Regions from separate parts of the Pseudoalteromonas sp. SR43-5 genome, predicted to be linked through region 2. Evidence: predicted binding sites of a transcription regulator. Region 2 holds the regulator's gene; the other holds the start of a gene.
The links. The regulator MetJ, encoded in region 2, represses methionine synthesis genes. The targets are predictions, from matches to a motif close to TAGACGTCTAGACGTCTA.

Region 1 (7,930 bases), on a different contig from region 2:
TTGCTGGTATGCTGCATTACGGTTATAAAGGTTTAGCGGTATTAATATCAGAACGCGGGCATTACTCGTTAGGTAAATCGGTTGATTTACTCGGCATTGGTCGCGATAACTTAATTGGTATTAAAACCTGTGAAAATAATAAAGTCGATGTAACAGCTATGCGCGAAAAAGCACGTGAGCTTGAAGCGCAAGGTATTAAAGTAATGGCGATTATTGGGGTCGCGGGGACAACCGAAACCGGTAATATTGACCCACTTGATGAAATGGCCGACTTAGCACAAGACATTAACTGCCATTTTCATGTAGATGCAGCATGGGGGGGAGCGACCCTTTTATCGAGTACGCACCGTCCTTTACTAAAAGGGATTGAGCGAGCAGATTCAATTACCATCGATGCACATAAACAAATGTATGTACCAATGGGAGCGGGTTTGGTTTTATTTAAAGACCCCGCTGCAACTGATGCAATAGAACATCACGCTGAGTATATATTACGTAAAGGTTCAAAAGACTTAGGTAGCCACACGCTTGAAGGCAGCCGACCTGGTATGGCAATGTTAGTACATGCTTGCTTACGTGTTATTGGTCGTAAAGGTTACGAAATGCTGATTGATCGAAGCATCAAAAAAGCACATTACTTTGCTGATTTAATTAAGGCTGATGAAGACTTTGAGCTTATTTCGGAGCCTGAGTTGTGCTTATTAACGTATCGTTATGTACCTAAGCAAATTAAACAAGCAATAGCCGATGCAGATGCTGCAACTCGGTTAGATATTTTTGCTTCACTGAACCGTTTTACTGCCAGTATGCAAAAGCGTCAACGCGAGTCTGGTCGCTCATTTGTATCACGTACACGCTTAACGCCTTCTAAATACGACAATCAACCAACGGTTGTATTTAGAGTGGTTCTTGCTAACCCGCTTACCTCAGGCGCTATTTTAAAAGAGATATTAGCTGAGCAAAAAGAGTTGGCTGCAACAGATCCGGTATTCAAAAAATACTTGAGAAAGTATATGTAATCTAAATACAAAAAAGGGTCCATAAGGACCCTTTTTTAATATCAAAGAATGGTTAATGTAAAATACGTGCTCTAATTGTACCCTCAACAGCGCTCAGTTCTTTAAGTGCTACTTCAGATTGATCTGTATCAACATCAATAACTACATAACCAATAGATGCGTCTGTTTGTAGGTATTGCGCAGCAATATTAATACCGTGCTGTGCAAACGCTTGGTTAATTTGCGTTAGTACACCTGGGCGGTTGTGGTGTACGTGTAATAAACGGCTACGATTAGCAAGCTCAGGTAGCGATACTTCAGGGAAGTTAACCGCAGTAATAGTTGAGCCATTATCTGAATATTTAGCCAATTTACCCGCTACTTCAATACCAATGTTTTCTTGCGCTTCTTGTGTAGAACCACCAATGTGCGGCGTTAAAATAACATTGTCGAATTGGCGCAGTGGCGATACAAATTCTTCATCGTTAGATTTTGGCTCAGTAGGGAACACATCGATTGCTGCACCACTTAGTTTTTTCTCTGTAAGCGCTTCTGCAAGAGCATCAATATCAACAACAGTTCCGCGTGATGCATTGATCAAAATAGACCCCTGCTTCATAACAGCAAGTTCTGCTGTACCAATAAGGTTTTTAGTTTGCGGTGTTTCTGGTACATGTAAGCTAATAATATCAGAGCGTTGTAACAGCTGAGTAAGGTTATGAACTTGTGTTGCATTGCCCAGTGATAACTTATCTTCGATATCGTAAAACTCCACGTTCATACCGATATTTTCAGCCATAATACCTAGCTGAGTACCAATGTGACCGTAGCCAATAATACCTAATGTTTTACCACGTGCTTCAAACGAACCATTTGCTGTTTTTAACCAGCCACCACGATGAGCCGCTGCATTACGCTCTGGAATACCACGTAATAAAAGTAGAATTTCGCCAAGTACAAGTTCAGCAACTGAACGAGTATTAGAAAATGGAGCGTTAAATACAGCAATACCACGTTCGCGTGCTGCATCTAAATCAACTTGGTTTGTACCAATACAAAAACAACCAATAGCAACTAGCTTTTCAGCTGAGTCTAATACAGCTTGGTTAATATGAGTACGAGAACGAAGTCCTACAAAGTGAACATCTTTAATGCGCTCTTTAAGCTCGTCCTCAGGTAAGGATGTTTTAACGTAGTCGATATTGCTGTAACCGTTACGTTTTAGCGTTTCAACAGCGCTTTGGTGAACACCTTCAAGCAAGAGAATTTTAATTTTGTCTTTTGCTAACGATACCTTACTCATAACCTCATCCTATTTAATTTGTGGCCCATTTTTGGTACCGATAATCACTTTATCAGCACCTCGCATCGCAAATAGGCCGTTGGTAACTACGCCAACAATTGAATTGATTTGTGTTTCAAGTTGTTTGGCATTGGTAATTTTTAAGTTAAATACATCTAATATAACGTTACCATTATCGGTAACTACGCCTTGGCGATAAACAGGGTCACCACCAAGTTTTAATAATTCTCGTGCAACGTAGCTGCGCGCCATTGGAATAACTTCTACCGGAAGCGGGAAGTCACCCAATGTATCTACCAGCTTTGTGTCATCAACAATACACACAAACTGTTTTGCAACTGCTGCTACTATTTTTTCACGTGTTAGCGCTGCGCCGCCGCCTTTAATCATTTCGTTTTGAGCGTTTATTTCGTCAGCGCCGTCAACGTATACATCTAAAGCATCAACGTTATTAAGTTCAAACACTTCAATACCTAACGCTTCCAAACGTGCAGTTGACGCTTCTGAGCTTGATACAGCGCCTACAATAGTGTCCTTTACTGAGCCAAGGGCATCAATAAAGTGATTAACAGTAGAGCCTGTACCGACACCTACAATGGTGTTTTCTTTTACAAACTCGAGTGCTGCCCAGGCAGCTGCTTTTTTTAATTCGTCTTGTGTCATTGCTTTGTGCTCATGTATGTCAGAAATATGCGGCTAGTAACCAAAATTAAATGTTACCAACAGTATGTTTTATCTGGGGTGATAATGGTTTCAAGTGGTACGTCCCATGACTCGATTGGTAGAGCATCAACTTTTTGGCATTCATGTGCAAGGCCAATTAGTTGTGGTTTTTGCCAATTTTGTTCGTGTAAACGCGCCAATGTCCGGTCGTAAAACCCACCTCCCATTCCTAGGCGATTACCTTGTTTATCAAATGCCACTAATGGCATAAGGAGGTAATCAAGCGCTGGTAATGGGCATATTTGAGAGCAGTTCAGCTTAGGCTCCAAGATACCATAGCGATTTGCCCTCATGGGTGAGTTTTTCTCATAGCGCTGAAATAGTAAATTAGCGCCATTGAATGGGTGTATTATAGGTAGATAAACAACGTGGTTTAAGTTCCATAATTCTTTAATTAACAATGAAGTGTCTAGTTCTCCGTCGTTACTTAAATAAATGGCAATATGCTTTGAATTCGTTGTATTTTCGCTTTTTAAGTGTTGAATAAAATTCATTTTTAGCGATTGCGCAGCAATTATTTGCTGATTATTTGACAAGTTTTTACGGGTGTTACGAATTTCAGCTCTTATTTGTGCGCGTTTATTGCTCATTAAACTAATTAGCCATTTTTAAAAAGAGAATAAATCGGGAAAAATCAAAAAAACAGCCAGTACGACTAGCAAGATGGTGGCAGTTGCAATCAATGAATATAAAAGTAAGTTACTGCGTTTTTTAGGAGTCGCTAAATCCTCATCTAGCATTAGGTCGTCATCTTGCCATTCGTCTACACTTTCGTCTGGTGTATTTAATTGAGCTTCAGGAAGGCGTTGCTCTAGCTCATCTAGCTTTTCTTCAAGGCGTATTAAGCTGCTAGTGATGTAATCAAGTGCATCAAAAATACGTTCATCACGTTGGTTGTTATTTGCAGCTGCGGGGGAGCTATTTTGAATCGCATTTGAAACAGCTTGCAGCTTACTTTTAATACCTAGGCTTGCTAATAACTTAGTCTGTTTTAACGCTTTGTCTTTATCGCTTGGCGCAAACAGCGGCTTACCTTTAAAAAAAAGAGCTACTTTTTCATCTGACGTTTTTAATTTTGCAGCTAAGTTTGCGCACGCTGTTTTTATGTCAACGTTATCGGCAAGTCCTGCAAATATAACGCGAAAGTTATCGGCCATTTAACTATCCCTAAAGCTTTTATAATGAAATGAGTATATACCTAAAGTACAAAAGAATTCGAGGTTGATTTTATAGTTATTTTGTAGACGTACTACAAACAATGTAACTGATAAGTTTTAGATACAAAAACGGCCCTATTAAGGGCCGTTTTTAATTTACTTCAACACTTTTAGCTTAAAGGCCAGCAGCTGCACGAAGTGCATCAGCTTTATCTGTACGTTCCCAAGGGAATTCGTCACGACCAAAGTGGCCGTAAGCCGCTGTAGGAAGGTAGATAGGGCGCTCTAAATCAAGCATTTGAATTAAGCCGTAAGGGCGCAGGTCAAAGTGTTCACGAATAAGCTCGATTAAACGGCTTTCTTCTAACTTGCTTGTACCAAACGTTTCAACGCTGATAGATGTAGGCTCTGCAACACCGATTGCGTAAGAAACTTGTAATTCACATTTATCAGCAAGGCCAGCCGCAACTACGTTTTTAGCAACGTAACGTGCAGCGTATGCAGCTGAGCGGTCAACTTTTGATGGATCTTTACCAGAGAAAGCACCACCACCGTGACGAGCCATACCACCGTATGTATCAACGATGATTTTACGACCTGTTAAACCGCAATCGCCCATTGGTCCGCCAATTACAAAGCGACCCGTTGGGTTAATGAAAAATTTAGTCGCGCTTGTAATAAGCTCTGCAGGAAGTACCGGCTTGATGATAGTCTCCATCACCGCTTCTACTAAATCTTTTTGCGAAATGTCTTCGCTGTGCTGAGTAGATAGTACTACTGCATCAATACCTACTGGCTTACCATTTTCGTATGCAAAAGTAACTTGAGATTTTGCATCTGGACGTAACCAGTTAAGCTCGCCGCTTTTACGTACTTGCGCTTGGCGCTGTACTAAACGGTGTGAGTAAGTAATTGGCGCAGGCATTAGTACTTCTGTTTCGTTACATGCGTAACCAAACATAAGACCTTGGTCGCCAGCACCTTGTTCTTCTGGGCTAGTACGGTCAACACCTTGGTTAATGTCAGGAGACTGTTTACCAATAGTGTTTAAAATTGCACATGAATCTGCATCGAAACCCATGTCTGAATGCGTGTAGCCAATTTCACGTACTGTTTTACGTGTAATTTCTTCAATATCAACCCATGCGCTAGTAGTGATTTCACCACCAACCATAACCATACCTGTTTTTACGTAAGTTTCGCACGCAACACGGGCATGAGAGTCTTGCTCTAGGATAGCATCAAGTACCGCATCAGAGATTTGATCGGCGATTTTATCCGGATGACCTTCAGAAACTGATTCAGAAGTAAATAAATGTTTTGCCATTGTATTTCTGCTCACAAATATTGCGCTTCACAAACGTCGGTATTAGCGCTAAAAAATTAAGGGGCGTATTTTATCGAAAACAAAACACCTTGCATAGTGTTTTTACGCCTAGACGTCTAAATAAAATTACTAATAACTTTTTGGTCTTAAAAAATATTCATAATGCCTCACTTTTATAGGGTTTTTAATTGCACACAGCCCCCACAATAAGTAAGAATGGTCGATATAAACAAACCCAAGTTACTTGGGTGCATAAACAAACACATAAATACCCGCGCAAATACACATAAAGGTAGGAGAATTCATGCCATCTCGCAAAGAACTTGCAAATGCTATTCGCGTCTTGTCAATGGACGCAGTACAAAAGGCCAAATCTGGTCACCCTGGAGCCCCTATGGGCATGGCTGATATCGCAGAAGTATTATGGCGCGATTATCTAAAACACAACCCAACAAATCCAGAGTGGGCTGACCGTGACAGATTTATTCTTTCAAACGGCCACGGTTCAATGCTTATCTATTCTCTATTGCATCTAAGTGGTTACGACTTACCACTGGACGAAATTAAAAACTTCCGTCAAATGCATTCTAAAACACCAGGTCACCCTGAATATGGCTATGCACCAGGAATCGAAACTACTACGGGTCCATTAGGTCAAGGGATCACAAATGCCGTAGGTATGGCAATTGCTGAAAAAGCGCTAGCTGCACAGTTTAACCGCGAAGGTCACGATATTGTTGATCACTTTACCTATGCATTTATGGGCGATGGCTGCCTTATGGAAGGTATTTCTCATGAAGCTGGTTCACTTGCAGGCACATTAGGTCTGGGTAAACTTGTTGCATTTTGGGATGACAACGGCATTTCAATCGATGGTGAAGTAGAAGGTTGGTTTACAGATGACACGCCAGCTCGCTTTAAAGCATACGGTTGGCATGTAATTAGTGGTGTTGATGGCCACGACAGCGATGCTATAAGTGCTGCAATTGCAGAAGCTAAAAGTGTTACCGATAAACCATCACTAATTTGTTGTAAAACAATTATTGGTTACGGCTCACCTAATAAATCTGGTAGCCACGATTGTCACGGTGCACCACTAGGTGATGACGAAATTAAAGCGTCTCGCGAATTCTTAGGTTGGACTGGCGATGCGTTCGAAATTCCTGATGATATTTACGCACAATGGGATAGCAAAGAAAAAGGTCAACAGCTTGAATCAAGCTGGGACGAAAAATTTGCAGCATACGCAAAAGCATACCCAGAGCTTGCAGCTGAATATAAGCGTCGTATTAATAACGAACTGCCTGGCGATTGGGCTGAAAAATCTCAAGCGTACATTGAGCAATTACAAGCAAACCCTGCAAACCCAGCGTCTCGTAAAGCATCGCAAAATGCATTAAACGCATTTGGTCCGTTATTACCAGAATTTATGGGTGGCTCAGCCGATTTAGCAGGCTCAAACTTAACAATTTGGGATGGCTCTAAAGGTTTAACACACGACGATGCAAGCGGTAACTACATTTACTACGGTGTACGTGAGTTTGGTATGTCGGCAATTATGAATGGTATTGCCCTTCATAAAGGCTTTATTCCTTACGGTGCTACGTTCTTAATGTTTGTTGAATATGCAAAAAATGCCGTACGTATGGCTGCATTAATGAAGCAACCAAGCATTTTTGTATACACGCACGATTCAATCGGTTTAGGTGAAGATGGTCCAACTCACCAACCAGTAGAGCAAATTGCAAGCATGCGTTTAACGCCTAACTTATACAACTGGCGCCCATGTGACCAAGTTGAGTCGGCAATTGCATGGCAACAAGCTATTGAGCGTAAAGACGGTCCTACATCGTTAATCTTTACTCGCCAAGGTCTTGAGCAACAAGCGCGTGACGCACAGCAATTAAGCGATGTTAAAAAGGGTGGTTACATCCTTAGCTGTGACGGCAACCCTGAGATTATTTTCATTGCAACGGGTTCTGAAGTGCAACTAGCACAAGATTCAGCAACTGAGCTACGCAGCCAAGGTAAAAAGGTACGTGTTGTATCTATGCCATGTACTGATGCCTTTGAAGATCAAAGCGCAGAGTACAAAGAAAGCGTATTACCGGCATCTGTTACACGCCGCGTAGCAGTAGAAGCAGGTATTGCTGACTACTGGTACAAGTACGTAGGTCTAAATGGCGCAGTAGTAGGTATGACTACCTTTGGTGAGTCGGCACCTGCTGGTGAGCTGTTTGAGCACTTTGGCTTTACAGTGGCAAACATTGTAAGTAAAGCAAACGAGCTTTTTTAATCGCTTTGATTAAATAAAGTAAGTAATTGAAAAACCCGCACATGTTGCGGGTTTTTTTATGCCCTTACATGAAGCAACTTCACCTTGAACAATGCTGCTTTCCTTGCAAGAAAGTAAGCTATCAGG
Region 2 (7,930 bases):
GAACGCATCTAGCTGGGCTTTATTGTTTAGAAAGTCTTCCCAACTTCCTAGCGCAAGCTCACCGGGCATTAATGCCGATAAGCTAATATCATCAAGCTCAAGCTCTATACCTAACTCTCGGGCTAAAATAAGTAACTTACGCTGCATATCTCGTCCAGATAAATCCTCGCGAGGGTCAGGCTCTGTGAACCCCATTTTCTGTGCTTCTAATACCAACTCAGAAAAAGCAGTGGTACCATCATACTTACTACATAACCACGAAAGTGTACCCGAGAACACGCCTTCAATACGCGTAATTTTATCACCACTATTTTGCAAATCAGCCAAAGCAAAATTGATAGGCAAGCCTGCACCTACACTTGTATTATATCGCCAATGTAAATTACGTTCGCCAAGGTTACTACGAAGTGCTTTATACCAAGAAGTAGGTGCTGTACCTGCATATTTGTTAGCACTAATTAAATGACAATCTCGGTCTACAAAATCTGTATATAAAAAGCTAAACTGCTCACTTGCAGTAATATCAATTAAAACTTTATGTTCGTAGTCAAGCTCGCTTATCGCATTAAGTAAATCCGCAGCTTCATAGCTATTCGCCTCATGCTGCCATTGAGTTTTCCATTGCGATATATTTATGCCACTTGCATTAAATAACATATGTTTAGAGCGAACCAGCGCTACCAATTTAATACTAAAGTCGTCTGATAAACGCTCAAATTGTGCCGATAACTGCTCAATAAAAGCATCGCCTACATTGCCAAGGCCCGCAACTATAACGGCTATTTCTTGGCCTTTATTGATTAGCTTATCGTGTAAGGCGCTTTGTATATCGCTATCTATAAATTGGTCTGTTAGTAATAAAACATAACCATTATCTTGATGCACAAAACGCGGTTTTATAGTCTGCTCAGCTAATACTTCTAAAGCTTGCAGTTTTAATACGCTAACGTCTTGCTCAGGGGCAATAATTGCACAGCCATTTAAATTTGACTCACTAATATTAGCTCTACCAGCAAAGTAATTAATAACTTGATATGTTTGTGCAGCCGGTACTACTAAATACACTTCACCATTATGGTTAAAATGATGAAGGCTATGTTGAATAAGCTGACTAACGCTTGCGACCTCACCTTCACTTAATCCTTCAACCATTAACAAATCAACATTTTGCAGCGTGGTTATAAAACGCTTTTTCTTTGCTGAACCTTCTTTTACTATATCTGTTGGGCTTGCTTGCACATCAAAACTACTACGAACAGCTAGCTTAATATCTGTGTTTTTAAGTGGCGATAGTGTTTTTGCATGTAATACAGGGTTACCCAAACGAGCTAATAAATTAGCTTGCCCGCGACAAATTTTGCCGTATTTAATCGCTTTTTTTACCTTACGAGGATCAGTGCTAAACACTCCCTGTGTATCGGTCCAAATACATACTTGCTTAGCATTACAGTAATTTGCAAGTAGTGTTGCACTATAATCGCTACCGTTGCGTCCAAGTGTTACGGTCTCACCTTTCGTATCGGCGGCAATAAACCCAGTAACAACATTTATCTTATTAGGCAAAATTGACTGTCGACATTGCTGCGCATTTTGCGCATGCATTAATTCACCATCGTTTAAGGTAAAAAGACTACGGGCATCTTGAGCACACGCCTCAATATTTAGCTGCTGTAAATAAGTAGCGAGTAAACGTGCTGACCACAGTTCCCCGTGCGCAAGTAACGCAGCCTCTTTTAGCTGCTCAGCTTGAGCAAGTTCTGCAATATTACTAAGCTCGGTATTTAGTGTTCTAAGTGCGCAGCGCTTTAAATCAGCTTGTAATAACTGCTCAATTAAATCGCTTTGATGGTTATTTAACTGCAGTAAAATATCAGCGACAGCTTGCGTGTCTTGCAGCTGATAACTTTGCCACAACGACACAAGTGTATCTGTAGTTTTACCTGCAGCAGACACCACAACACAGTCGCCCGGCTGAGTATGCCCAATAATTATTTTAGCTACGCTTTGATAGCGCTCACTAGAGCTTAAGCTTGAACCACCAAATTTATGTACACAATTGACCATATTTATACCAATTCGCTTAATTAAGTTGTCTATTTTGAGGTAAGAAAACCGTATCGATAACAAGGCAAAAATTTCGTTATTTAGTTGTTCTATATTAGGAATTTTTAACGATGTTATCGTGCGGTTTAATCCCTCAAATTGATTAGGTATTATTGCGGATTGGTATTAATTACCAAAGCGCTGGACGGGCTGCACTTAATTTAACGTTTCCACCAGAAGTGCCAGCACCTTTGCCTACACGGCCAACATTTTTATTTTGCCCTGGTTTTACAAGTTCAAATACTCGTTCAAAGTCAGCTATTAAATCGTGTATATCTTCAATCCCAACCGAAATACGAATAAGCGTATCGCCCACACCCGCTTCTAAACGTGCCTTTGCCTCCATACCTGCGTGCGTCATAGTTGCAGGGTGACAAATTAAGCTCTCTACGCCACCTAGTGACTCAGCTAAACTAAACGTTTTAAGGCTAGTTAAAAATGCTGCCGCGTCGTTTATATCGCCTTTAATATCAAAACTAACCATGCCACCAAAGCCAAGTTGTTGTGCTTTAGCAAGTTCATGTTGAGGATGCGACTCAAGTCCAGGATAGTAAACTTGGCTTACAAAATTGGAGCTTTCAAGGTACTCAGCTATTGCTAGCGCATTTTCTTGGTGCTGCCTTAAGCGCACATTTAAAGTACGTAGACCACGAAGCGTTAAATAACTATCAAAAGGAGCGCCCGTAATACCAATATTATTTGCCCACCAAGCAAGCTCATCACCAAGCTCTTGTGTTGCAGCAATAACAGCGCCGCCCACTACATCTGAGTGCCCGTTAATATATTTAGTAGTTGAATGCACCACAATATCTACACCAAACTTAATAGGGTTTTGTAAGGCAGGAGACAAAAACGTGTTATCTGCGGCAACCAATGCACCGCATTGCTTAGCAACATCGGTAACCGCTTTAATATCGGTTAAACGAAGTACTGGGTTACTTGGAGTCTCTATCCAAATAAGCTTAGGTTTAATTGCTAAAATTTGTTGAAGGCTTTTTTCTTTTGTTAAATCTAATACTTCAAGCTTCAATAGTCCGCGTTTTTGTAACGATGTAAATAAACGATAGCTTCCACCATAACAATCATGTGGAATTACTAACGTGTCGTCACTGTTAAGTAGCTGAGTAGCTAAATGCACGGCAGCCATACCAGTGGCCGTAATTATGCCACGAGCGCCACCTTCAAGCTTAGCAAGCGTCTCTGCTAAAATATCACGATTAGGGTTACCACTGCGGCCATAATCATACTCACGCTTAGTATCAAAGTCGGCAAACGAATAAGTCGTTGATAAATAAATTGGCGGCACCACTGCACCATGATGTTTATCAGCATCAACGCCGTTACGTACAGCAATGGTCGCTTTGTTTTTTTCGCTCATATTCGTCACCTGATTAATTTGGATGTTTAGACGTCTAAAAGAGTAAGTTATCCGTTTTAATAAGTCAAAGGGTTTTAAAGCTCTAGATGGCTAAAGTTAGGTAAGGCGTTTGCTAGTACCACATTTTAGCTCACAAAAGTGAGCTTATTTTTACATCCCAAATAGGCTTATTAAGATAGATCGGTATCTATTATTTGACTATCTTTTTTAAATCGATAGAATTTCACGCATATTTACACGCTTTTTATACCGTGTGAGAAATTAATAATCTGAGGCAACGATACATCTTATGGCTAAATGGAATGGTGAGTATATTCACCCATACGCAGAACACGGGAAAAAATCAGAGCAAGTTAAAAAGATCACCGTTTCGATCCCGCTAAATGTATTAAAAGTTTTAACGGATGAGCGTACGCGTCGTCAAATCAACAACCTTCGCCATGCAACAAATAGTGAATTGCTATGTGAGGCGTTTTTGCATGCATTTACTGGCCAACCTTTACCAAATGACGATGACCTACGTAAAGACAACGCAGAAAAAGTACCAGAAGAAGTTAAAAAGATAATGCAAGAAATGGGTTTAGAAGTGCCTATTTTAAACGAAGAATAAATCGTTACCTTTTTAATCAAAAAACCTCAGCATTGCTGAGGTTTTTTTGTTTAAGCGTTATATATTACGCCATATAATTTTCAGGCAAGTCAATTTGCGCAACACCCGACTCTACCGCAGCAAGTGCTACAGCTTTAGCTATACGCGGTAGTAAACGCGGATCCATTGGTTTTGGAATAATGTACTGCGCACCAAACTCTAGCTTATCTACGCCTGCGGCTTTTAAAACTTCTGCAGGTACAGGCTCTTTGGCAATACTACGAATAGCCTCAACTGCAGCAATTTTCATTTCATCGTTAATCGCGCTTGCACGTACATCAAGTGCACCACGGAAAATAAACGGGAAACATAAAACATTGTTAACCTGGTTAGGGTAATCAGAGCGCCCTGTTGCCATAATTAAATCGTTGCGTGCGCCGTGAGCAAGTGCAGGATCGATCTCTGGATCTGGGTTTGAACATGCAAACACGACCGGTTTTTTTGCCATTAGTTTTAAATCTTCGGCAGCTAACAAGTTAGGACCCGAAACACCAACAAACACATCAGCATCTGCAATTACATCTTGCAATGTGCGTTTATCGGTATTGTTAGCAAAAAGCTGTTTATATTCATTTAAATCATCGCGACGAGTATGAATAACACCTTTGCGGTCAAGCATATAAATGTGTTCACGCAGTGCACCACACTTAATTAACAGTTCCATACACGCAACTGCAGCAGCGCCTGCACCTAAACATACAATTATTGCATCTTCAATTGATTTACCTTGTACTTCTAGTGCATTTAACATGCCGGCAGCCGTAACAATGGCGGTGCCGTGTTGGTCGTCATGAAAAACAGGAATGCTACAACGCTCTATTAATGCTTTTTCAATTTCAAAACACTCTGGTGCTTTAATATCTTCAAGGTTAATACCACCGAATGTGTCAGCAATATTGGCAACCGTGTTAATAAAGTCTTCTGTTGTTTTGTGCTTTACTTCAATATCAATAGAATCAAGCCCTGCAAAACGTTTAAACAATAACGCCTTGCCTTCCATTACTGGTTTAGACGCTAAAGGACCTAAATTACCCAAGCCCAAAATTGCAGTACCATTAGTGATAACCGCAACCATGTTACCCTTACCGGTATATTTATATGCATTTGCAGGATCTGCGGCAATTTCACGTACAGGCTCAGCGACACCTGGGCTATAAGCTAGGGCTAAGTCTTGAACTGTTTCAGCTGGTTTTGTTAGCTCAATGCTAATTTTACCAGGTACGGGATGTGAGTGATAATGTAGTGCTTGTTCACGAAAGTCAGACATAACGCGATGGTATCCTGCAATTTAAGTTAAAGTGAGAGGTGGAGTCTTGGGGTACGATACCCTTATTATTTTTAAATTCCAAGCAATATCAGGTCTATCCTGTTATATGCTATATCCTTTAATTTTAAGAGGTTTTTCAGTAACTTTGCAGGATTATATAAACATTTGATAAATAAAAATTCACCAAAAAAGTAAGTTTTGAGGTGCGTTTATGTCTATTAAAATATTAAAAAAATGTATGTTTAACGTATCATCATAAACTTAAAATAACAGCCTACTACACTACTTTAAAAACAGATAAGCCCACGTTAGCTACTTTTATCAACCTAGTTAAAATTTGTACTATTTAAAATATAGAGAATATCTATCAATTTGTCTGCAAAGGTTTATGCATACTCAGAATAAGAATAGGAAATAGTTATGCAAGGTGTGATGTAGCTCGAGCAAGCTAAATAAGATAAGAAGTGGTAAATTTTAGACACAAAAAAAGCACCCTAAGGTGCTTTTTTTAACTAAACAGCAATAATTACTTCTTGCTGCTAAGTGCACCGAAGCGCTTGTTGAAGCGATCAACACGGCCGCCAGTGTCTAAAATCTTTTGCTTACCAGTGTAAAACGGGTGACACGCAGAACATACGTCTAAGTGAATGTCTTTACAAAGAGTTGAGCTAGTTTCGAATTTGTTTCCGCATGAACATGTTGCAGAAATTACTTCGTACTTAGGGTGAATACCTTCTTTCATAGGAACCTCTAGTTAAGGCCGCATCGCTCTCCAAACCCGAAGTCTGGCACCATACGTCGTTAAAACAAATTTGTTGGTGGCGGATTTTATCCAACAACCTTCCCCTGCACAAGTATTTATTTATCTTTTCGCTAAAAAAGTGAACAATCTCTTTCTCAAGTACTATTGCTAGTAGGTTTTTAGCGGTATTTTTAGTACATTACAGCATTAATTTTACGGGTTGAGTTGTTATGAGTTTTGTTGAAGTTGCTATTAAAGTCCCGCTTCCACGCACCTTTGATTATAAAATAGAAGAGCAGCTCAGTGGCTTATCAACACCCATACTACCGGGCATGCGGGTTTTAGTACCTTTTGGTAATCAAAAAAAAGTAGCTGTTGTTCTGGGTATTAAAAACAGTACCGACGTCCCTTTAGATAAAATTAAGAATATTATAGAGGTAATAGACGACACCCCTATTTTAAGCGCCCAACATTTAGAACTCCTTAGCTTTACTGCCCGCTATTATTGCTATCCCTTAGGCGAAACTATTCACATAGCGCTACCGAGTGCACTTCGCCAAGGTGAATCGCCAGATAAAACCAGTATTAACATGGTTGCTCTGACAGAAAAAGGCTCAAAAGTACCGTCATTAAAAGCCAAAACACAACTCAATTTATTAAAGCAGTTGTCGCAATCGGGGAAATCATCGTTAACCGAATTAAAAGCTCTTGGCTTTAGTAAAAAAACAATAGATAGCCTAATAGATAAAGAACTCATTACGCAAACTATTGAACACGATAACCAATGGCAAAGCGTTGCACCAACTGTCGGTAGTAAACCTGTACTTAATAAAGAACAAGCGGTTGCCTGTACAGCAATAAATCAAAGCAATGGATTTAGCAGCTTTTTATTAGAGGGCGTAACTGGCAGTGGTAAAACAGAAGTGTATTTACAGTGCCTAGAAGAAGTATTAAAACGTGGCGAGCAAGCATTAGTATTAGTGCCAGAAATAGGCTTAACGCCACAAACTGTAAACCGTTTTCGTCGCCGCTTTCCTGATACACCCATTATGCTTTGGCATTCAGCCCTTACCGACAACGAGCGATTGCAAACATGGCGTTTTTGCGAAAAAGGCAGTTGTGCAATAGTTATAGGCACACGTTCGAGTATTTTTCTGCCATTTTTAAAACTCGGTATGATAGTTGTCGATGAAGAGCACGATTCATCATTTAAGCAACAAGATACCCTTCGTTACCATGCTCGTGATTTGGCCGCATACAGAGCTTTTCAGCATAAAATACCACTTATATTAGGCAGTGCTACACCCGCACTTGAAACACTTCACAAAGCAATTAATAACAAATATCAGCTACTAAGTTTAACCGAGCGCGCGCAAACTGCGACAGATAACCAATTTAAGTTACTCGATATGAAAGGCCAACCCGACCAAGCAGGTATTGCACATGCAAGCCTTGCAACTATGCGCCAACACTTAAATCGCGGTAAACAGGTTATGGTTTTTTTAAATCGCCGAGGTTTTTCACCCACTCTTATTTGCCATGAATGTGGCTGGCTAAGTGAATGTAAACGCTGCAGTACCAGCGCCACATTTCATAAAGCGATTGGGCAAATGATTTGTCATCACTGTGGCGATCAATACCCTGTTCCTCACCAATGTCCTGATTGTGGAAGTACGCAAATATTTCCAAATGGCAAAGGTACAGAGCAAATTGAAGAGTTTTTATCGACCGAGTTTCCAGATACACCCGTTACTCGCATAGACCGCGATTCAACTCGCCGTAAAGGCAGCC

Region 1: metK (methionine adenosyltransferase) is a predicted target of MetJ. The motif match lies at 5,610-5,627, and genes of this name have one in related genera.

Annotation. Positions count from the first base shown of each region.
Region 1 covers NZ_JACJEA010000004.1:145,488-153,417, reverse strand. Annotated here, with positions in the region: gene panP (pyridoxal-dependent aspartate 1-decarboxylase PanP) at 1-1,019, shown strand, start outside; gene serA (phosphoglycerate dehydrogenase) at 1,072-2,301, opposite strand; gene rpiA (ribose-5-phosphate isomerase RpiA) at 2,311-2,964, opposite strand; gene H5090_RS03960 (5-formyltetrahydrofolate cyclo-ligase) at 3,018-3,614, opposite strand; gene H5090_RS03955 (hypothetical protein) at 3,633-4,181, opposite strand; gene metK (methionine adenosyltransferase) at 4,357-5,508, opposite strand; gene tkt (transketolase) at 5,813-7,804, shown strand.
Region 2 covers NZ_JACJEA010000029.1:16,593-24,522, forward strand. Annotated here, with positions in the region: gene metL (bifunctional aspartate kinase/homoserine dehydrogenase II) at 1-2,064, opposite strand, end outside; gene metB (cystathionine gamma-synthase) at 2,234-3,481, opposite strand; gene metJ (met regulon transcriptional regulator MetJ) at 3,771-4,091, shown strand; gene H5090_RS15940 (malic enzyme-like NAD(P)-binding protein) at 4,156-5,397, opposite strand; gene rpmE (50S ribosomal protein L31) at 5,924-6,139, opposite strand; gene priA (primosomal protein N') at 6,370-7,930, shown strand, end outside.